DNA from 4 places in the Ralstonia flatus genome. Region 3 is predicted to be linked to each of the others. Evidence: predicted binding sites of a transcription regulator. Region 3 holds the regulator's gene; each other region holds the start of a gene.
The links. Region 3 encodes FNR, which switches genes on or off when oxygen is low (the NO sensors DNR and NnrR bind a similar motif). Its sites were predicted from a motif close to TTGATNNNNATCAA; they were not measured.
Positions count from the first base shown of each region.

Region 1: the regulator FNR is predicted to act here: its motif matches at 2,543-2,556, upstream of R2676_RS00770 (oxygen-binding di-iron domain-containing protein).
Region 2: the regulator FNR is predicted to act here: its motif matches at 3,460-3,473, upstream of R2676_RS24060 (universal stress protein).
Region 4: the regulator FNR is predicted to act here: its motif matches at 3,995-4,008, upstream of adhP (alcohol dehydrogenase AdhP).

Region 1 covers NZ_CAUDLI010000001.1:154,385-159,898, forward strand. Annotated here, with positions in the region: gene gluQRS (tRNA glutamyl-Q(34) synthetase GluQRS) at 1-832, shown strand, start outside; gene R2676_RS00765 (DEAD/DEAH box helicase) at 882-2,363, opposite strand; gene R2676_RS00770 (oxygen-binding di-iron domain-containing protein) at 2,619-3,434, shown strand; gene R2676_RS00775 (TetR family transcriptional regulator) at 3,418-4,128, opposite strand; gene R2676_RS00780 (AMP-binding protein) at 4,328-5,514, shown strand, end outside.
Region 2 covers NZ_CAUDLI010000013.1:127,585-133,098, forward strand. Annotated here, with positions in the region: gene uvrA (excinuclease ABC subunit UvrA) at 1-493, opposite strand, end outside; gene R2676_RS24050 (class II glutamine amidotransferase) at 738-1,631, opposite strand; gene R2676_RS24055 (mechanosensitive ion channel family protein) at 1,709-2,614, opposite strand; gene R2676_RS24060 (universal stress protein) at 2,934-3,389, opposite strand; gene R2676_RS24065 (YgaP family membrane protein) at 3,572-3,754, opposite strand; gene R2676_RS24070 (universal stress protein) at 4,197-4,697, shown strand; gene R2676_RS24075 (universal stress protein) at 4,736-5,514, shown strand, end outside.
Region 3 covers NZ_CAUDLI010000003.1:60,614-66,127, forward strand. Annotated here, with positions in the region: gene R2676_RS07295 (pseudouridine synthase) at 1-917, opposite strand, end outside; gene scpB (SMC-Scp complex subunit ScpB) at 1,008-1,850, opposite strand; gene R2676_RS07305 (sulfite exporter TauE/SafE family protein) at 2,337-3,080, opposite strand; gene fnr (fumarate/nitrate reduction transcriptional regulator Fnr) at 3,260-3,988, shown strand; gene R2676_RS07315 (hypothetical protein) at 4,010-4,264, opposite strand; gene R2676_RS07320 (FixH family protein) at 4,261-4,488, opposite strand; gene ccoG (cytochrome c oxidase accessory protein CcoG) at 4,524-5,514, opposite strand, start outside.
Region 4 covers NZ_CAUDLI010000011.1:141,484-146,997, reverse strand. Annotated here, with positions in the region: gene R2676_RS22155 (indolepyruvate ferredoxin oxidoreductase family protein) at 1-2,402, shown strand, start outside; gene sbcB (exodeoxyribonuclease I) at 2,478-3,917, opposite strand; gene adhP (alcohol dehydrogenase AdhP) at 4,065-5,087, shown strand; gene R2676_RS22140 (2-hydroxyacid dehydrogenase) at 5,147-5,514, shown strand, end outside.

The sequences.
Region 1 (5,514 bases), on a different contig from region 3:
GCTGGTCACCGCATTGGCAAGCTGGCTGGATGCGCGCGTACATGGCGGCACGTGGCTCGTGCGCATCGAAGACATTGACTTCCAGCGCAATGTGCCCGGCGCCGATCGCGACATCCTTGCTACGCTGCAAGCACTCGGGCTCACTCCCGACGAAGCCCCGCAATGGCAGAGCACACACCTTCCGCGCTTTGAACATGCGCTTGAGCAGTTGCAGGCCGTCGGCCGCCTCTACCCGTGCGGCTGCACGCGCCGCGAAATTGCGGATTCCGTCACCAGCATCGACGCGAACGGGCACGTGCGTCACCAGACGCTGATCTATCCCGGCACGTGTCGCAACGGGCTGCTCGGCCGCCCCGCGCGCGCATGGCGCGTGCGTGTGCCAGACGCTGACGCGGCCACGGTCTGCTTCGACGACCGCTGGCAAGGCACCCAATGCCAGAACCTGGCCGAGGCTGTCGGCGATTTCGTGCTCAAGCGCGCCGACGGCATGTGGGCGTACCAGATTGCGGTGGTAGTGGACGATGCCGCGCAAGGCATCACGGACGTCGTGCGCGGCGCCGACCTGCTCGACTCGACGCCCCGCCAGATCTATCTGCAACAGCTGCTGGGCTTGCCAGCGTTGCGCTATCTGCACGTGCCGGTGGTCGTGAACCCAGACGGCGAAAAGCTCAGCAAGCAGACCGGCGCGCGCGCCATCAACCGCAGTCAACCGCTAGCGGCGCTCACCGAAGCGGCACAGCACCTCGGGCTGGAGATCCGTGCAGGGGATGTGGAAGGGTTCTACCGGGACGCCGTCCCGGCATGGGCCAATCGCCTGGCGCAGCTGGCCTGATGCAATTGACCCGGGGCGGCAGGAGCGCTGCCGCTTTCCGTCGACTGACTTAACGCTTGCGCGGCACGCCGCCGAGCAGGGCCGCGATCGGCCGCTTGGCGGTGCGCGGGTGTCCGGCGGGCTGTGCCGGCTTGGCGGCCTCCGCCGATTCCGCCGGCACAGACGATTCGTACGGGCGGTTGAAGAACGGATCGTCGGATGGGCGGAACGCCGGACGCACGATCGTGTGATCAAGCACGCGGGCGCCGTTACGCTCATCGCGCTCACGGGCGCGACGGACTTCGCTGCGGGCACGCTTTTCATCGCGCTCGCGGCGTTCACGGTCACGCGCCTGTTCGCCGGTCGGATCGAAATCGGCCAGTTGCTCGCGCGGCAAATTGCGCTTGATCAGCTTTTCGATATCGGCCAGCAGGCGCTCATCGCCCGGGGCGAACAGCGACAGTGCGTCGCCCGAAGCGCCGGCACGACCCGTGCGGCCAATGCGGTGCACGTAGTCTTCTGCGTTGAACGGCAGGTCGAAGTTGATTACGCACGGCATCTGCGAGATGTCGAGACCGCGCGCTGCCACGTCGGTGGCGACCAGCACATCGACGGTACCTTGCTTGAACGCTTCGAGCGTCTGCATGCGCTCGGTCTGCGTCTTGTCGCCGTGAATGGCGTTGGCGTTGATGCCTTCGCGCTCCAGCGCACGCGCCAGACGCGAGCAGCCGATCTTGCTGTTGGAGAACACGATGCACTGGCGCGGCAAGCCTTGCTCGGCACGCTGCTTCAACAGGTGCACGAGCGCCGCCTGCTTGTGGTTGTCCGGCACGGTGTAGATGACCTGGCGGACATTCTCCGCCGTGGCGTTGCTGCGGGCCACTTCAATGGTCTGCGGATGACGCAGGTAGCTGGCGGCCAGCTTCTTGATCTCCGGCGAGAACGTCGCCGAGAACAACAGCGTCTGGCGGTGTGCCGGCAGCAGGTTGATGATGCGCTGCAGGTCGGGCAGGAAGCCCATGTCGAGCATGCGATCGGCTTCGTCGAGCACCAGCATGCGCACCTGCGACAGGTTCACGCTGCGCTGCTGCACGTGGTCGAGCAGGCGGCCCGGCGTGGCCACGAGGATCTCCACGCCGCGGCGCAGTTGCTCTGTTTGCGGGTTCATGTCGACGCCGCCGAACACCACGGCGCTGCGCAACGCCGTGTACTTCGCGTACTTGGCAACGTTGTCGTACACCTGGTCGGCGAGTTCGCGCGTGGGCGTGAGGATCAGCGCCCGCACCGGGTGGCGCGCCGGCGACGCGCTCGTATTGGCGTCGGGCAGCAGGTTATGGATGATCGGCAGCGAGAAACCGGCGGTCTTGCCGGTGCCGGTTTGTGCGGCGCCCATGACGTCGCGGCCGGCGGTCACCACCGGAATGGCGGCGGCCTGGATGGGCGTGGGCTTGGTGTAACCGCTTTCGGTCAGCGCGCGGAGGACGTCCGGATGCAGGCCGAAGCTGTCGAATGTCACCGATTCATTGGCCGGCGCTTCTGACGCTTCAGACATCGTTGCAGTATTCATAGGGGGAGATGCGGCATGCCGGTTGGCATGGCGGCGCGCCAAACCCAGGCGGAAAACCCGCGTGCGGCTCGCGCAAAGCGTTAAAAATCAAAAGTTTATCACGTGAGAACCGGCCCGGGACGGATGATCCGCCCACACCAGCCGACGGCAGCGCCACAGCTGCCTTGACACGGATCAAGTGGGCCGGGCACGCGCTGCGCCACCATCCAGGCATTCCAACCTGCGCCCTGCCTTCTCCCCATGGTCACCACGCTCTATGAATCGCCCGAGCACGTTTGCCTGATGTTTTCCGACTTGGTCGACGATCACGACGACCTGCCCGTGCAGACCAACCAGTTCCTCATCGTCGATCACGGCCACGGCGCGCTGATCGATCCGGGCGGTCAGATGACCTACAACGCGTTGTTTCTGGCGATGAACCGGTATTTTCCGCCCAAGCAGCTGGACTACGTGCTGGCCTCGCATGCGGACCCGGACATCGTCGCCTCGGCGGGAAGATGGCTCACGAGTTCCAGCTGCGACATCCTGATCTCGCGCGTGTGGGAGCGCTTCCTGCCGCATTTCTGCAACGTCGGCAAGACTGAAGGCCGCATCGTGCCGATCCCGGATACGGGCATGGCGATTCCGCTGGGGCAATCGCATCTGCTGGCCGTGCCCGCGCATTTCCTGCATTCGGAAGGCAATTTCCAGTTCTACGATCCGGTGTCGCGGATCCTGTTCTCCGGCGATCTGGGTGCATCGATGGTGCATGCCAACGTTGCGGCCAAGCCCGTGGGCGATTTTGACGCGCACCTGCCGCTGATGGCGCCCTTCCACCGCCGCTATATGAGCGGCAACCGGGTATGCCGGCTGTGGGCGCAGATGGTGCGGGGGCTCGATATTGAATGGATCGTGCCGCAGCACGGCCAGGCGTTTCGCGGCAAAGCCATGGTCAACCGGTTCATCGATTGGGTCGAAACGCTCGACTGCGGCATCGACCTGATGACGCCGGAGATCTTCCGCCTGCCCGCCCTGCCGAAGGCGGCAGCCGGCGCAACGATCAAGACGCGCGCGTAGCGCCAGAAGCCGGGGCAGCCGGCAGAATGATCTTCATCATGGCGCTCGACAGCTCGTGCGCCAGCACCCCGGCGTCGATGCGCGACGGGTCGTGCCACGTATACATGAACCCCATCACGCCGCCCATCGAGTGCGCCGCGACGCGCGCATCGCCAAAGTCAAACACGCCGGCGCGCTTGCCCTCGTCGAGCAGCGCATAGAGATCGCGGTAATACGCCCGCGACATGCCGTGCAGCCATTCCACCGTTTCCGGGCGCAGGTATTGCCGATCGCGATACGTCAGTGCCGCGGCGTAGTGACAGTCGATGCACCGGCGCGCCATTTCCAGTAGACACGCCTGCAGGCGCTCTCGCACGGGCAGGGCCGGATCGGCGGTTTCCCGGATCGCCGACAGGCAGATCTGCGCGGCCTCGCGGCACAGGATGTCGAAGATCTCGTATTTGTCGGTGAAGTAGTAGTACACCGCCGGTTTCGTCACGCCGAGCGCGTTGCACAGGTCGCTCATCGTCATGCCGGCATAGCCTTTGGTGAAGAAGAGCTGCGCGGCGGTGTCGAGAATCTGACGGCGGCGGGCCTCCTGCCGCTCGGCGATGTGCGGGCGCGTGGCCGGCGGTGTGACGCCGGCGGCCTCGGCGGCCTCGGTTTCTGCAGACGGTTGCACGTCGGAAACGGCAGATTTGCGAACGGTGGACATGACACATATTTTCGCATGTCGCCCGCGGATGCGCCGTGGCATGCGCGCATCTTGGCGACATCTTCGCTTCGATGCTTGACGCATCAAAGAACGCTTTCTATATTCTTACCCGTTGGTATAAAAAATTACTTCTCAGTATAGATAGTGCGGCGCCACGCTGCGCACGCACTGCACAACCCAACGGAGACAAGCTTTGGCGATGGACGAGTCCGAGTATCTCGGCCGCGTTCGCGCGCTCTGGGCGCGCGCATGGCCGGTCGATACCCCGCGTGAGCCGCATTACCCGATCGGGCGCGTTGCCCTCACCGACTATCTGCGGCACTGGGCGCGCACCACGCCAGACAAGCCGGCCATCCACTTCTACGGGCACGATACGACGTTCGCCCAGCTTGACGATCTGTCGGACCGCTTTGCCGCGCTGCTCGCGCAACACGGCATTGGCGCAGGCGACCGGGTGGCGGTCTTCCTGTCGAATTGCCCGCAGTTCAATGCGGTGTTCTTCGGCATTCTCAAGCGGGGCGCCGTGTACGTGCCGATCAGTCCGCTGTCACAGCGTGCCGAACTGATGCATGCGCTGAGCGACGCAACACCCCGCGCCATCGTCACGCTGGACCGCCTCATGCCGCTGGTGCGTGACGTGCGCGCCGAAACATCGATCGAGCACGTCTTCGTCACACGTTACGCAGATGTGCTCCCCCCACAGCCGACGCTGCCGCTCCCACCCATGCTGACCGAGCCGGCGCTGCCCTGCGAAGACGCCATCGACTTGTTGCCGGCACTGGCGCAGACCACGCCGATCCCCCTTCCGCCGGGCTCGCTCGACGCGGTTGCCGCGCTCAACTACACCGGCGGCACGACGGGGCTACCGAAGGGCTGCATCCACACGCAAGGGGACATGGTCGACATGGCGGCTGCGTTCTCGGCCGTGTCGCTGCGCGCGGATGCCGACACCGTCCTGCTCAGCTTCTACCCGCAGTTCTGGATAGCGGGCGAGAACACCGGGCTGATCTTCCCTGCTTTCCTTGGCGTGCCGCTGGTGTTGCTCGCTCGCTGGGACGCCGAGGCCTTCATGGCGGGCGTGCAGCGCTACCGCGTGACCAACGGTTCGATGCTGGTCGATAGCGCCGCCGAGGTGATGGCGCATCCGCGTGTGCATGCGTACGACCTGCGTTCGCTGCGGCACACGGGCGTGTCGTCGTTCGTGAAGAAGCTGAACCCGGAATACCGGCGCGCGTGGCGCGAATTGACCGGCTCAATGATGGCTGAGAGCGCCTGGGGCATGACGGAAACGCAGACCTGCAACAGCTTCACGGTCGGCATGCAGGACGATGATTTCGATCTGCGCTCGCAGCCGATTTTCGTGGGGCTGCCGGTGCCGGGCACCGA
Region 2 (5,514 bases), on a different contig from region 3:
TCGTATTGGCGGGCAGCTCCACGGGAAACGTCACCACCAGGCGCGGATCGCCCTCGCGCGTGCGCGAAAGCAGCTCGTCGTAGATGGTTTCCGGCGTGTCGTGGCGCACCGGAAGCGCGGTTTCGCGGTCGAACAGCTGCGCGGCGCGCGCAAACAGCAGCTTCAGGTGATCGTTCAGTTCCGTCATCGTGCCGACCGTCGAGCGCGAACTGCGCACGGGGTTGGTCTGGTCGATGGCGATGGCGGGCGGCACGCCTTCGACGTGCTCGACCTGTGGCCGGTCCATGCGGTCGAGGAACTGGCGCGCGTAGGCGCTGAAAGTCTCGACGTAGCGGCGCTGGCCTTCGGCGTAGAGCGTGTCGAAAACGAGGCTGGACTTGCCGGACCCCGACGGGCCGGTCACGACGGTCATTTCGCCCGTGCGCAGGTCCAGATCGAGGTTTTTGAGATTGTGCTGACGGGCTCCGCGCAGGCGAATGACACCGGAGGACATGGAGGGCGTTCCTTGGAGCTTGGAGGTAAGGGGGAATGCCGGCGCGGGTGAACCTATGGCAGCTGCGTCGGCAATCAGAATTCGAGCCGTAAACTGTAGCGGATTATGAAGATCCGGTTCGTCTACGAAACGGGTCGCGGGCGGGAGCGTAACGCAGGGCTCCTGACAGCGTTTTGTCAGGAGGTTTCAGCGGAGCAGGAAAAAAGAGTGGGGTGACGTTTGTATCACCCCTGCGGCTGGGTGGTCAGCCGACCTCGCGCCCGTAGGAAGCCTGGTTGGCTGGCAGGTCGAAGCCCGTGGGGCCGGGCTTGCGCGGCACAAAACGGTGGTGCTCGACCACGCCGCCCTTGACGATGACGACGGTCTCTTCGGGGATCTCGGCCCAAGCGCCGGGCAGGTCGACAAGCGGTTCGGACAGCACAAGGAAGGCGTCGTCGCCCGCGTCTTCAATCGCGGCACTGTCAGGATAGAGCTGGTGCAGGTGCTTGAAAGACGTGCTGTGGAAAAGCGAGCGCGATTCCCCCTCGCTGGAATAGCGCGCTGCCACGATCTGGACGCCGTCCGTTGCGCAGACCGTCATGTTCAGTGGGTATTCGACGCCATGGCGGCGGCCGATGTCTTCGATCAGCCCGACCATCTGTTCCAGGGCGCCGCGCGGGTCGCGGTCGAGCCCGAACGACAGCGCCAGGAAAAACATGATCTCGGAGTCGGTCGAGCCCTCGATCCAGCGGAACAGCTCCGGCGCCACTTCCATCATCAGCGCGCGGCGCAGCATCGGGTATTCGCGGATGAGCCCGTTGTGCGCAAAAAGCCACCGGCCGTAGCGGAACGGATGGCAGTTGGTCTCCTGCGCCGGGGTGTCGGTGGCCGCACGCACGTGGGCGATGAACATCGACGAGCGGATGGCGCGAGCGGCTTCACGCAGGTTGGTGTCGTTCCACGCGGGATGCAGGCAGCGGTAGCGGAAGGGCACTTCAGAGTAGCGGCCGTACCAGCCGATACCGAAGCCGTCACCGTTGGTGGTCGTCTCGCCGCCAAGGCGGGAGCGCAGACTCTGGTCGATCAACGAGTGCCGCGGCCGGAACAGCACTGTCTCCATTTGAATGGGATTGCCTGAATACGCCAGCCAGCGACACATGATGCATTGCCTATAGAGATGCCTTGAAAGGTGAGTCTATGCAATGCGTTTGCGAATGCACAAGAAAATCCCAACCCTTATCGGGCGAGGGTCTCGACGGATTTGCGGCCTTGACGGTCCTGTCCGTCATCCATTTCCGGTGCGGCGTCACGGACGATATGTAGCTCGCGAATCCGCACAGGCACGGCACAGCGGGCCTCTGCGAGGGTGGCGCGGACTTGCTGGGCGAGCATCCAACGCATGTCCCAGAAGTGTTCGGTTCGGGCCCAGACCCGCAAGTTCAGCACGGCAACACTGTCGTCAAAACGCATCACCATGGCCAGCGGTGCCGGGTCTGCCAGCACCATCGGCTCGTTGGCAGCCAGCGCTTTGAGCGCCTCAAGGGCACGTGGAATATCGTCTTGCAGCGAGACCTCGGTCTCCAGATCCAGCCGGCGGGTCGGGTTGCGCGTGTAGTTGCGCACGGAGTGACTCCACAGCGCGCTGTTCGGCACGTATTCGCAGATGCCGTCGGGCTTGGTCAGGCGCGTCATGAACAGGCTGACCTCTTCCACCGTGCCGGCAACCTCACCGCCGCCGCCATCGATGTAGTCGCCCACCCGGAAGGGCCGTAGCGCGAGCAGCATGATGCCAGCCGCAATGTTCTGCAGCGTGCCCTGCAGCGCCAGCCCGATGGCAAGGCCCGCCGCGCCCAGTACGGCAATGATGCTGGCCGTTTCAATGCCCAGCCGGGACAGCGCCCCGACAATGGCGAGAATCCGGATGCCCCAGACGGCGATGTCGCAGAGGATGGGCGTGAGTGTGGCGTCGACGCGGGTCTGGCCGCTGGTCAGCCGGTTGAGCCACCGGCCGATGCGTTTGGAGATCCACCAGCCGAGAAACAGGATGAGCATCGCCGCGCACAGGCTGACGGCGAGGCGGCTGAAGGCGTCCCAGATGAAGTTCAGGCGTTCGGGATGAAGGTGCGAGAGAAAGTCTTCCATGGTCGAGTGTATCTGGGCGGGCAGGATTCTGGAGTGATGCGCTCCGCACGCCTGTCGCAGGCCGCAGTATTGGTGGGCAGGCTCGCGGGCAATGGCCCCAAGCCGATGCATCGACCACTGGGATGAGGATTTGGCTGCGTTTTGGAACCGAAAGTAACAAACGCGCCTTGGTCAAATTGACGCAGAAGGAGGCGGCGTCGGTTTGGACCCGGATGGAAGGGCCGAGTGCACTCAGGTGCGCAAGCGCTTTGAGCAAGACTTTGCCGCCCGCCGATTAGCTCGGACGGGCGGCGTCAGACGATCGGGAAAGGCTGTGGCCTTACTCCTCGACCTCGCTGCGCACCATCAACACCGGCTTGTTGGTCTTGCGCACCACGCCTTCAGCCACGCTGCCGAGCACCAGATGCTTGAGCCCGCGCCGGCCGTGGGTGCCGAGCACGATCAGGTCCGTCGCCGTCTCGTTGGCCTCCGCGACGATCGTTGCGGAGATCTGCCCCGGCGCGATGGATTTTTCGAGCAGCTTGGTCGAATGCTTGACGCCCGCCGCGTCGAGCTTCTTCGAGACCTCGGCAAGCGTGTCGCGGCCGTAGTTGACGACCTGCTTGGCGTAGGCAATCGAGTCCGCGCCGACCATGTCGAAGGTGATGTCGCTGCTATCGGCAACGAAGAGGGCTTCGACCTCCGCGCCCGTCGCCTTGCTGACCACAATGGCCTGGTGCAGCGCGAGGTAGGACGCGTGGCTGCCGTCGATGGCGAGCAGGATTCGCTGATACATGGTGGTCTCCAAGGCGTTGCGCAGTCGGGCACCGCGTGTAAACAGCGTAGACAGCGTGGCGGCGGGGCTGTTGATGCGCGTCAAAGGTCTTGCGTCACCACCTGCAGGACGGCCATGGCCGCGCGCATCCGGGAACATCACGGCTCCGTTGCGGCGCGGCGGCATGCTGGTTTGTCGCCTAGTCAATCCCGCCCAATGCCCAGCACCCAATAGAGCGGGCACATGCGGATCAACCCGGTGGCCAGAGGGATCAACCCCACCCAGCCCACCCATGCGGGAACCTTGTCAAAAAACGCCAGCAGGATCATGGCGAGGCCGATCAAGATGCGGACGGCACGGTCCGCGGTTCCAACATTGGTGAACATGGCAGCGCTCCTGGAAGCGGTGGAAAGACGATTTAGAGAATCAGATTGGGCGGCACATGAAACGGCGGTTCGCTGCAATCGCAGTTCCGTTGCAGCCAGCGTCGCGGTTGCCCGGATCCGGACGATGCGGTGGGAGCAAAATCTCGTCGACCCTCATGCTGAACTCGATGCGCGTAGGTTTTCACTATAAGAACGGGCCGGTGTCAGAAGTTGATCCCGCACAAGGTGCCGTGAGCTTTCTGTGACTGCCTTAGATGGACAGCCGTTAGCGGACGAGTCTATCGAGCGGTGCGCCCGACTCATTGAGGCAGATCAAGTGCCATTGGCGGCCGATCTGGCGAGCCAAACGCTGATGTAAATCAAGGGGCGATCCGCCGGGTGGTCCAACATGGAATTCAGCAACCCCGCATGGGGCAGACGACGGATTCGATGGAGGCACATCATGTACGACAGGATTCTGGTAGCGGTGGACGGCAGCCCTACCGCAGATCGGGCGCTGGACGAGGCTATCCAGCTTGCCCAAAAGCTCGGCTCCGAACTGGTCATCGCGCACATCATCGACAACTCGTATCTGATGTACGACGTCGGCTATGTCGATGTGGGCGCCTTTACCGAAGCGTTGGTCAAACAGGGCAACCAAATCGTGGCCGACGCGCGTGCCAAGGCCGAGAAGGCCGGTGTGCATGTCCACAGCGTGGTGGTCGACGATCCCATCGGAACCTTCGATATCGGCACGGCCATTGAACAGGCTGCCCACAACGTCGGTGCTCAAGCCCTGGTGCTGGGCACGCATGGGCGACGCGGCTTTCGCCGGCTGTTCCTGGGCAGCGTTGCCGAGAGCGTTGTGCGCATGAGCACACTGCCTGTGCTGCTGGTTCGTGCGGTGCCGACAGAAACACGGCGTGCAGCGACAGAACCGCTGAGCAATGCCGTCATCGCCTAGCTCGCGGCCCCTCTCTGACACGACACCGGAATCTGACCATGACCTACACCAGCGTGATGGTGCATCTGGACCGCAGCGAACGCGCCATGCACCGCCTCAACCTTGCGGCCCAGTATGCGCGGGCACACAACGCCAAACTTGTCGGCATCTATGCGAGCTTTGCGCCCAGCGTCAGTTGGTTCTACATGATGGAAAACGCTGCACGTTATCTGGAGGAAGACCGAATCCGGCGCGACAGCATCCGCGATGCCGTGCACGCGCGCTTTCGCCTGGCGACCGAAGGGCTTCCGGTGGAAACCGAGTGGCGCGCAGTGGAGGGCGACCCCGTGGCGCTCGTGCTGCGCGAAGCGCGGGAAGCCGACCTCCTGGTGGTCGGACAACGAAACCACGATGAACCCGACGAATTTGTCGCCGGCGACTTTGTGGAAACGCTGATCCTGGAGTCGGGCCGCCCGGTGCTGGTTGTGCCGTACGCCGGCGATTTCACGACATTGCCCAAGCGCGTTCTGGTGGCCTGGAGCGGTGGTCGCGAATCGGCCCGGGCGTTGCACGACGCCATGCCCATCATGGCAGGCGCGAACGCGCACGTGCTGCAGATCACCAGCACCCAGCCGAAGCACTGGGCCGAAGAAACCACCGTGGGGCAGGTTGCGCGTGCGCTGAACGCGCGCGGCATTCATGCCACGGTGGAAGAGACCGATTGCGCAGATTCCGACACCGCCATCGGCGAGTTGCTGCTCTCGCGAGCGGCCGACTTCAACGCCGACCTGATCGTCATGGGCGCCTACGGGCATAGCCGCCTGCGTGAACTCGTGCT
Region 3 (5,514 bases):
TTCATGCGCGGCAATGCATCGAACACGGTCGGACGGCCTTCCGGATCGGACTGGCTGACAATTTCACCGGCCGGCTTGTGATACAGCAGCACGCGCGGCGGTTTGTTCGGCAGCTTGCGCTGGATGAGCTTGCCATTCACGCGGACCTGGTCGGTCGCGAGAATGCGTTGGCCGATGTGGGCCGGCAGACCATTCACGGAGACACGACCCTGCAGGATCAGATCCTCCATGTCACGGCGCGAACCCAGCCCAGCATCAGCCAGGATCTTGTGCAGCTTGGGCGCGTCATCATCGGAAGTCAGTTCGCGCATCTTGGGAGGCTGCGATGCGCCGCCGGTGTCGGCTTCCGAGTCATACGCGCCGGAAATCACATATTGGAAGACGTCTTCGGAGCCCTTGCCGCCCTTTGGCCCCTTGCCGCCGCGATTCTGATTCTGGCCGCCCGCCTTGCCTTGCGGTTTGCCGTTGCGGTTCTGCTGCTTGCCACGACCACCCGCGCTCTTGCCAGCTGCACCTTCCGTACGCTCGCTGCGCTCCGCGCGTTCTGCCGGCTGGCCTTCGCCCTGGCGACGGCGGTTCTTGCCGAAACGGCCGCGCGGGCCACGTCGCTCGCCCTGCCCTTCGGCGGGCGCCTGTTCCGTAGGAGCTGCGCCTTCTGCGGCAGCGGCCGCCGGCTCGCCGGCTGCCTCTTTCGGCTTGCGTGCCCGGGGGGCGCGGCTCTTGCGCGGTTGCGCAGCCTGGCCAGCGTCTGCGGCACCCGCGTCAGCGACTTCGCCTTCGGGGCGACCATCCTGCTGCTGGCGGCGAGAAGCCACGAGGTTGCGCAAGCCGCGGCGCAATCCCTTGCGACGAGGCGCGGCCTCAGTCCCATCACCGCCATCTTGTCGCGGCGGCTGAGCGTCGGCGTCGGCCGGCATACGTGTATCCATGGAATCTGGCTGAGTGCTCACAACGTCTTTCAAATCTAGGGGTTCAAACCATGCGCCGACTGCGCGGCGAACATGGTGTTACGAATGTTCATTGGCAGGAGCCACGGGTGGCTCAGCCGGTGTTTTGTGCTCGTCTTCGGACGCGACCTCGGTCGCACTCACCGCCTGCGCTTCGGCCTCCAGGGCCGGTTCCTGGCCCGCGACCACTTCAGACTGCACCGGCGTTTCCACAACCACCTCGGCAGGTGCCTCGGCCACCGGCAATTCCGCGGTTTCCGCCACCGAGACGTCTGCGCTTTCGGCACCTTCCGGCGCGTCGTTGACCATCGCCGTCAACTCTTCCACTGCAATTGCGCCGCCCTCGAATTCGATGGCGCCCTGCTCGAGCAGGCTTGCCTGCGCCTGGGCGCGGGCATCTTCCAGCGGCGGCAGCTCGTCGAGCGAGCGCAGGCCAAGGTCGTCGAGAAACTGCTTGGTCGTCGCATACAGCGCCGGACGGCCCGGCACGTCACGATGACCGATGACCTCGATCCAGCCGCGGTCTTCAATCTGCTTGATGACCTGCGTGTTGACCGTCACGCCGCGAATGTCTTCGATATCGCCGCGCGTCACCGGTTGGCGATAGGCGATGATCGCCAGCGTTTCCATCACGGCGCGCGAGTACTTGGGCGGCTTTTCCGGATGCAGGCGGTCGAGATACACACGCATCTCGGGGCGGCTCTGCAAACGCCAGCCGGAGGCCAGCGCAACCAGTTCGACACCGCGATTGAGCCAGTCCTGGCGCAGCTCTTCGAGCAGCACACGGATGGTGTCTGCGGAAACATCTTCGTCGAACAGCTTGCGCAAGTCATTGACTCGCAACGGGTCCTGCGCGCAGATCAGCGCGGTCTCGAGGACGATCTTCGCCTCTTGGGTATTCATCGGGTTGAGCGGCTCGTCATTGCTCGCGCGCGGCAAGTCGCCGTCACGCTTGAGGTTTGTCGTCCCACCGCGAAGCACGCGGCATTTCTGAATGCTGTTGCCCACCCGGGCCTGGCGCGCGAAGGCCAATTATTCAATTGGGCCTTGCACCGAAACGCAGTGGCTATGCCCGCAAAGTAGGGCCGGAGGAGCGAGTTGATCCGGTGCCGGTCAGGCACCACAAGGGCAATTTCTTCCGCCGCCATGGGGACGGATACTGCGCCGGACGACTGTCAACGAAGAATGGCAGCCCGCCCGAATCGACTGTCCAGGGTGACTTTACCGCTGGATGGCATCGCTTGGCGCCGCGCTTGGGATTGTTAATGTGCGCGGGTGGCGAATCGAATTGTTGTCGATTGTAGGGCAATTTCCCGCGGCGCCGCAACCGGGAAGATGTCCTAGCCGCCCGTCCCAGGCAGGATGGCGATTTTCGCGTGCTTTAAACGCCTACAGTACGAGACAGAAGCCGTGTGCGTTGAGCATCTCCGGCAGCCAGATCGCGTGCACCAGGCCCCAGATCCCGAACACGGCGATAGCGACGCCCGCCGCGCCGCGTGCCCACCGCTGTCGCGACAGGCCGCGCAGCCAGCCGGCCAGACCGGACATCATCAATAGATTGGGCAGCGTACCGGCACCAAAGGCGAGCATGACGACCGCCCCGGAGGGGCCGTTGCCTGCCAACAACGCCACGGCCAATGCGCCGTAGACCATGCCGCACGGCACCAGGCCCCAGGCCAATCCGGTGATATACCGGCGCAGCAACGGCGGCCGACGTTGCAGCCCGCCGCCTAGCGTGGCCGCCACCCGAGACAGCGCGCCGGCGACGCGACCAAGCAGCCGCTCAATCCACACGCTGCGCCACGTATCGGAGGCGGAACGCACGAGCAGCAGAACCCCGTAGGCAAGTAACAAAGCGCTGGCAAAGGCAAACAAGCCGCGCTGGATCGGTAGCCACTGCTGGCGCCAGATGGTCGCGCCCATCGCTCCCATGATGGCGCCGAGCAACGCATACGTGGTCAGTCGCCCCGCATGCATGACGACCTGCTCGAACCACAGCCGGCGACGCGACACAATTCGCACCGGCACGGTCCCGCGTTCCGCCGCCAGCGCGATACCGCTGCACATCGCCAGACAATGCACACCACCAAGCAGTGCAATTAGAAAAACACTCAGAAGCGCCGCGGCACTCATCTTTTTGACGCTCTTTTGATATGGGCTAAGGTTTTCGTTTTGCTGTGGCGAACTCAGCGTAATTGACGCGTTTTGCCGCATCGGAAATGTCCGACGGCAAGAAGGTCGCCGCTATAATAAGTTGAGTTGCACCACAAGAATTACTCATTTCACTTTCTGGAAATCCAGTCGCCCCGCCCGTGCTCACTCGAATCGCACTTACTGACCAAGCCTCGCGCTGCTCCACCTGTGTACTCGGGCAAATCTGCCTTCCGGTGGGGATGAATTCCGACGACGTGCGCAAGATGGACGATTTGGTCGGCGAGCGCATCCGTATTAAGAAGGGGCAATCGCTCTATGCTTTGGGCGAGCCGCTTGAAGCCGTGTACGGCATTCGTTTCGGCACGCTCAAAACCCATCTGACGCTTGAAGACGGCCGTCACCAGATCACGGGATTCCACCTGCCGGGTGAAATCGTCGGGCTCGATGGCATTGGCGACATGCGCCATGTGTCGGACGCGACTGCGCTGGAAGATACCGAAGTCTGCGTGGTGCGTTACGACGAGCTGCAACAGCTTTCGCGCCGACTGCCTTCGCTGCAGCATCAGTTCCTGCGCATCATGAGCAAGGAAATCTCGCAGGATCACCTGATGCTGCTCACGCTCGGGTCCATGCGCGCAGAAGAACGTCTCGCGGCTTTCCTGCTCAATCTTTCCAAGCGTTCGGCGCAGCGCGGATATTCCTCGACCGAATTCGTACTGCGCATGAGCCGCGAAGAACTGGGCAGCTATCTGGGTCTGAAACTCGAAACGGTCAGCCGCCTGTTTTCGCGCTTTGCCGAAGCGGGCCTCATTCAGATCCGCCAACGCCACGTCAAGCTCATCGACCTGGCCGGCCTGCGCCAGGTGATGAGCGGTCAGGCCGCCTGAGTTACCGTCCATGGCGCCCGCTCACACGAGCGGGTGTTCGTGCGCTTCCAGTTTGCCGATACCTGGCGATACATAGAGCGTCAGCGCGCTCGACAATCCGCACAGCAACCAGAACACAAAGAACGACACGGTGTAGACCGCCTGGGCCGACACCGTGATCTGCTCGCCGAAAAAACGCAGATCGGCAGGGTCTACCACAGCGAAGACCACAAGCTCAGCCAGCGCGGCCGACAGAAATGCCGGCCACAGAATCCACATCAGCAGTCGACGCTTCATCGGGCCTCCGCGGGCATGGCATGCGCGGGCGCCGCAGCCGGCTTCTCGACGACCAAACCGCGCCGCACAACGTTATCGTGAATGACGGCATCCGGATGCGAAGCCGCCAGCCAGATCGTCACGCCACAGCCGATGATGGCGACGAACGGTCCGGCCATCAGGAGCCACGGCCAGGGCTCACGCCACCAGGGGCGTGCGGGTGCTGAAGTTTGCGTTGCGTGCATCGTTGCCTCCTGTTGGAGATGCCGCTCGTGCCACGCTAGCGCGGCACAATGAAGCTTGACGGCTCGCGCAGCACGAGGCTGCCATTGCCGTGATCTGCCTGAATGACGAAATGGATCTTGTGCGAACCAGGCGTTGCGTCGTCAGCGGGTCGACGCACGCGCACCGGCACCAGACGATTGGCGGCAGGCGGCAATTCCAGCGTGGTCGATTCGCCTCGACCGCCTTCCACGTCCAGTTCCGGCATGCCTTCTGCGGTGATGGTCACGCGCAAGGGTTGCTCGGAGGCGTTCATCAACTGCAGGCGGTAAACGTTCTCGATCTTGCCGCCATCCACTTCGCGCGCAAGGGCACCACGATCGCGGATCACATCCACCTTGAGCGGCTGACGCATCATCAGGGCCACGATGAAGCCAATGATGAGCGCGAGCATGATCGCGCTGTAGATCAGCACGCGCGGGCGCAACAGATGCCGGCGCGCCTCTTTCGGGCTGAGCCGATCGTGCATGGCCCGCTCCGATGTATAGCGGATGAGGCCGCGCGGGTAGCGCATCTTGTCCATGACCTGATCGCAGGCGTCGATGCATGCGCCGCAGCCGATGCATTCGTACTGCAACCCCTGCCGGATGTCTATGCCGGTTGGGCACACCTGCACGCAGATGCTGCAGTCGACGCACGAGCCCAGGCCCTGCGCTTCAAAGTCGGCGTTGCGGGAGCGGCTGCCACGCGGTTCGCCCCGCTGCGTGTCGTACGTGACGACATAGGTATCGGGGTCGACCATCACGCTCTGGAAACGCGCGTACGGGCACATGTAGCGACACACCTGCTCGCGCATGAAGCCGGCGTTGCCCCATGTGGCGAAGGCGTAGAACAACATCCAGAACGTTTGCCACGGGCCGAGAGAAAGCGTCCACGTCTCCATGCCGAGATCGCGGATCGGCGTGAAGAAGCCGACGAAGGTGAAGCCCGTCCATAGCGCGATAAGAATCCACGCAGAATGCTTTGCGGCCTTCAGGCGAAACTTGCGC
Region 4 (5,514 bases), on a different contig from region 3:
AATGGTCGGTGCCGATGGCGAACTGGCTGCTGCCGGCGCATTACGAACTGTCGCCTGCGCTCATCGCGCGCGCCATCGCCACGCGCCTGGAGAAGTTCGAACTGCCGTCGGACGTGCGCGCGCGCATTGCCTCGCGCATCGCCATCATCGACGCCAAAGAAAAAGCGCTCGCCAAACCGCGCATCACCGCCGAGCGCAAGCCGTGGTTCTGCTCGGGCTGCCCGCACAACACGTCGACCAACGTGCCGGAAGGCTCGCGCGCGCTGGCTGGCATTGGCTGCCACTACATGACCGTGTGGATGGACCGCCGCACCGACACCTTCAGCCAGATGGGCGGCGAAGGCGTGGCGTGGATCGGCCAGATGCCGTTCTCGGGCGACCAGCACGTGTTCGCCAACCTCGGCGACGGCACGTATTACCACTCAGGCCTGCTGGCGATCCGCGCGTCGATTGCGGCCAAGGTGAACATCACCTACAAGATCCTCTACAACGACGCCGTGGCCATGACGGGCGGCCAGCCGGTCGACGGCCCGCTTTCCGTCCCGCAGATTGCCGCGCAGGTCTACGCCGAAGGCACGTCGCGCATCGTCATCGTTACGGACGAGCCCGAGAAGTACAACGCCGCCATCAAGCTCCCGGAAGGCGTAACGGTGCATCACCGCGATCGTCTGGATGCCATCCAGCGCGAGCTGCGCGAGGTGAAAGGCACCAGCGTGCTGATCTACGACCAGACCTGCGCGACGGAAAAGCGCCGTCGCCGCAAGCGCGGCACGATGGCCGATCCGGCCCGCCGCGCGTTCATCAACGACGCGGTGTGCGAAGGCTGCGGCGATTGCTCGGTCAAGTCGAACTGCCTGTCGGTCGAGCCACTGGAAACGGAGCTGGGCACGAAGCGCAAGATCAACCAGTCGTCGTGCAACAAGGACTTTTCGTGCGTGAACGGCTTCTGCCCGAGCTTCGTGACTGCAGAAGGTGCGCAGGTGCGCAAGCCTGAATCGCACGGCGTGTCGATGGAAGGCCTGCCGCTGCTGCCGCATCCTGAGCTGCCGGCCATCCACCGCGCCTATGGCGTGCTGGTGACCGGCGTGGGCGGTACGGGCGTGGTCACCATCGGCGGCCTGCTCGGCATGGCTGCGCACATCGAAGGCAAGGGTGTGACCGTGCTCGACATGGCGGGCTTGGCGCAGAAAGGCGGCGCGGTGCTCTCGCACGTGCAGATCGGCGAGCGCCCCGATTCGATCCACGCCACCCGCATCGCCATGGGCGAAGCGGACCTCGTGATCGGCTGCGACGCGATTGTCTCGGCGTCGGACGAAGTGCTGTCGAAGGTGCAGCACGGCCAGACGCGCGCCATCATCAACAGCACGGCATCGCCCACGGCCGACTTCATCAAGAACCCGAACTGGCGCTTCCCGGGCAGCTCGGCCGAGGCGGACATCCGCGCGGCGGTCGGCGAGGCCTGCGCGTTTGAAGACGCCAACACGCTGGCCGTGCGCCTGCTGGGCGACGCCATCTTCACCAACCCGCTGGTGCTGGGCTTTGCATGGCAGAAGGGCTGGGTTCCGCTGACGCACGACGCGCTCATCCGCGCGATCGAGCTCAACGGCGTCGCCGTCGAGAAGAACAAGACAGCGTTCGAATGGGGCCGCCACCTCGCGCAAGACCGCGAGGCGGTGCTCAAGCTGGCAGGCGACGCACCGCGTGCCAAGGCCGACGTCATCGCCCTGCCCTCGCTCGACACGCTGATCGCCCGCCGCGTCGATCTGCTGACCGCATACCAGAACGCCGCGTATGCCGCTGAATTCCGCGCGGTGGTCGAGCGCGTGCGTGCAGCCGAGGCTGCGGTGGTGGGTACAGGCCAGCCGCTGGCGCTCACGGAAGCGGTGGTGCGCAACCTGTCGAAGCTGATGGCGTACAAGGACGAATACGAAGTCGCCCGTCTGTACACCGATCCGGCCTTCCTCGACAAGCTGCGCGCGCAGTTCGAAGGCGAACCCGGCCGCGACTACCAGCTCAACTTCTGGCTCGCGCCGCCCATGACGGCCAAGCGTGACGAGAAGGGCCACCTGGTCAAGCAACGCTTTGGTGCGAACACGATGCGCATCTTCAAGGTGCTCGCCAAGCTCAAGGGCCTGCGCGGCACGGCGCTCGACATCTTCGGCAAGACCGAAGAACGCCGCACGGAGCGCGCGCTGATCGGCGAATACCGCGCGCTGGTCGATGAACTGGTGAAGGGCCTGACGGCGCAAAAGCTGGCCCAAGCCTTGGAACTGGCTCGCCTGCCGGAGGACATCCGCGGCTTCGGCCATGTGAAGGAGGCCAACCTGGCTGCGGCGCGCATTCGCTGGAACAAGCTGCTGGCCGAGTGGCGCGATCCGGCGGCGGCACAGCAGGCGGCCTGATTGGCGCCAAGCGTTCGGCAACGCCAACAAAAAACGGAGGCTTCGGCCTCCGTTTTTCTTGATGCGTCGGCTTCGTCAGCCCGGCACGATCTGCTGCGCGTAGTCGTACAGATCCTGCAGGATGCCCTGCGCACGCGTGTCGCCGTTCTCTGCCGCTTCCGCGCCCAGCTGTTGAAGCCGCTCGCCGAACATTTCGAAGGTCATGTAGCCGTCACGGCCTTCGAACAGCCGCTCGGCGCGCAACTGCTCCCACTGCTCGTATTCCTCTTCGTTGAGCGTGTCGGGGAAGTTGCGTGCGCGGTAATGGAACAGCAGTTCGGGCAGGCGCGCGTCGGCAAACTCCGCATGCAGGCGCGCGAGCTGTTCGCCGCTGAGCGTGCGCAGCTCGTTGAGCAGGCGGCGGTCGTCGTTGCCGACGAATCCGCCGTAGAGGTTCTGGTCGACGTCTTCGATCGGCTCCAGTTCGCGGGCGTACACCTGACGCCAGGTTTCGCGCATGTCGGGCGCGGCTTGCGCGATGGCGGCGTGGCGTTCGATCGTGGCGAAGTCGATGCCCCAGCGTTCTGCCTGCGCGGGCTGCAGCGTCTTCATGTTGCTGATGACGATGGGCGACTTGTTGATGTGAATCGACTTGATCGGCAGCCGCGTGGTGCCTTCGGCCAGATCGGCCGTGCGCGTGAACATGCGCTCGCGGATCGTCGCCACATCCATATGGAACAGCTCGGACGGGTCGAACGCCAGATCCCAGACGATCAGTTCGTTCTTGTTGGTCGGATGCCCACCCAGCGGCCACACCACGGCCATGCAGCCGCGCTCCACGCCGTACATGCCGGAGATGTGCAGCAACGGCCGCGGCGCATCGCCAATCTCGGCCACCACGCGGTCTTTCTTGCGCAGCGCCAAGCAGAAATCGAACAGGCGCGGCTGCGCATTGCGAATCAGGCGCGCCAGCGCAATCGTCGCGCGCACGTCGGACACCGCATCGTGCGCCGCCTCGTGCACCAGGCCGTTGGCCTTGGACAGATGCTCCAGCTTGAAACTCGGCCGGCCGTCTTCGTGGGTCGGCCATTGAATGCCTTCCGGGCGCAGGGCCCACGTCGTGCGGACCACATCGAGCAGATCCCAGCGTCCGCACTCGTTCTGCCACTCGCGCGCGTACGGGTCGATCAGGTTGCGCCAGAACAGGTGACGCGTCACCTCATCGTCGAAACGGATGGTGTTGTAGCCGACGCCGATGGTGCCGGGCGTGCCGAGTTCGCGCTCGATCGCCTGGGCGAAACGGTATTCCGGAATGCCTTGCCGGGCGCATTGCTGCGGCGTGATGCCGGTGATGAGGCACGACACCGGATCGGGCAGCCAGTCGTTGGACGGCTGGCAGAACAGTTCGACCGGCTCGCCGATCTCGTTCAGCTCGGCATCGGTGCGGATGCCGGCAAACTGCGCGGGGCGATCACGGCGCGGCACGGCGCCGAACGTTTCGTAGTCGTGCCAGAGAAAGGTGGGAGTGACGGGCAAGGCAGCGGCTCGCTGGAAAACACTGAAGATGCCGGCATGTTAACAGTGTTGCCCATCCCGCTCGCCCTCCTTGGCGGTTGACTCACATCAACCCGCATCGGGCAGGCGTCGACCAGACTGGTATCTCCCCCAACCCGGAGATGTCTCATGGCCCAGTCGATGAAAGCCGCGGTAGTCCATGCGTTTGGCGAACCCTTGCGCATTGAGGAAGTGCCGGTTCCCACACCTGGGCGCGGGCAGATTCTTGTCAAGATCGCGGCCTCGGGCGTCTGCCATACAGACTTGCACGCCGCCGAGGGCGACTGGCCCGTCAAGCCCAGCCTGCCGTTCATCCCCGGGCACAAAGGGGTGGGTTATGTGGCAGCCTTGGGCGAAGGCGTAACCGCCGTCAAGGAAGGCGACCGCGTGGGTGTGCCCTGGCTCTACACCGCCTGCGGCCACTGCGAGCACTGCCTGAGTGGCTGGGAAACCCTCTGCCACGAGCAGCAGAACACTGGCTACTCCGTCAACGGCGGCTATGCCGAATACGTACTGGCCGACCCGAACTACGTCGGCCACCTGCCCGCGCAGGTCAGCTTCGAAGAGATCGCACCGATCCTCTGCGCGGGCGTGACGGTCTACAAGGGCATCCGCATGACGGATACGCGGCCCGGCCAGTGGATTGCCATTTCCGGCATTGGCGGGCTGGGACACGTGGCGGTGCAATACGCGATCGCGATGGGCCTGCACGTGGTGGCCGTCGACGTCGCGCCCGACAAGCTGGCGCTGGCACGCGAGCTGGGGGCCAAGCTCGCCGTCGATGCCTCGCAGCAAGACCCGGCGGCCGTGATCCAGAAAGAGATCGGCGGTGTGCACGGCGTGCTGGTGACGGCGGTGTCCCGCAGCGCCTTTGCTCAAGCGTTGGGCATGGTGCGGCGCGGCGGGACGATCTCGCTCAACGGGCTGCCGCCGGGCGATTTTCCGCTGCCGATCTTTTCCACGGTGCTCAACGGCATCACCGTGCGGGGCTCGATTGTGGGCACGCGGCGTGATCTGCAGGAGTCACTGCAGTTTGCCGCCGAGGGGTTGGTACGCGCCCACATTCACCGCGACAAGCTCGACAACATCAACCAGGTGTTCGCCGATCTGAAGGCCGGCAAGGTGGATGGCCGCATCGTCCTGACGCTCTGAGCGCCGGCACCCGGCGGTGCGAGTAAGCTGCAGGCATCACGTCCGCTTGCCCCACCGCCATGCGCATTCTCTTTTTCAGCAGCCACCGTTACGACGAAGACAGCTTCCGCGCCTCACTCGCGCGTGGCGGCCACGGCTTCGACCTCGTTTTCCAGCGCGCGCACCTCGACGCGCAGACGGCATCCCTCGCAGCCGGCTTTGAAGTGGTATGCCCGTTCGTGAATGATTGCCTCGATGCGGAAGTGCTGGAGGCGCTGGCTGCAGGTGGCACGCGGCTGATCGCGCTGCGCTCGGCTGGGTTCAACCATGTCGACCTGGCGGCCGCGCAGCGCCTGGCCTTGACGGTGGTGCGCGTGCCAGCGTATTCGCCGCACGCGGTGGCCGAACACGCGGTGGGCATGATCCTCACGCTGAACCGGCGGCTGCA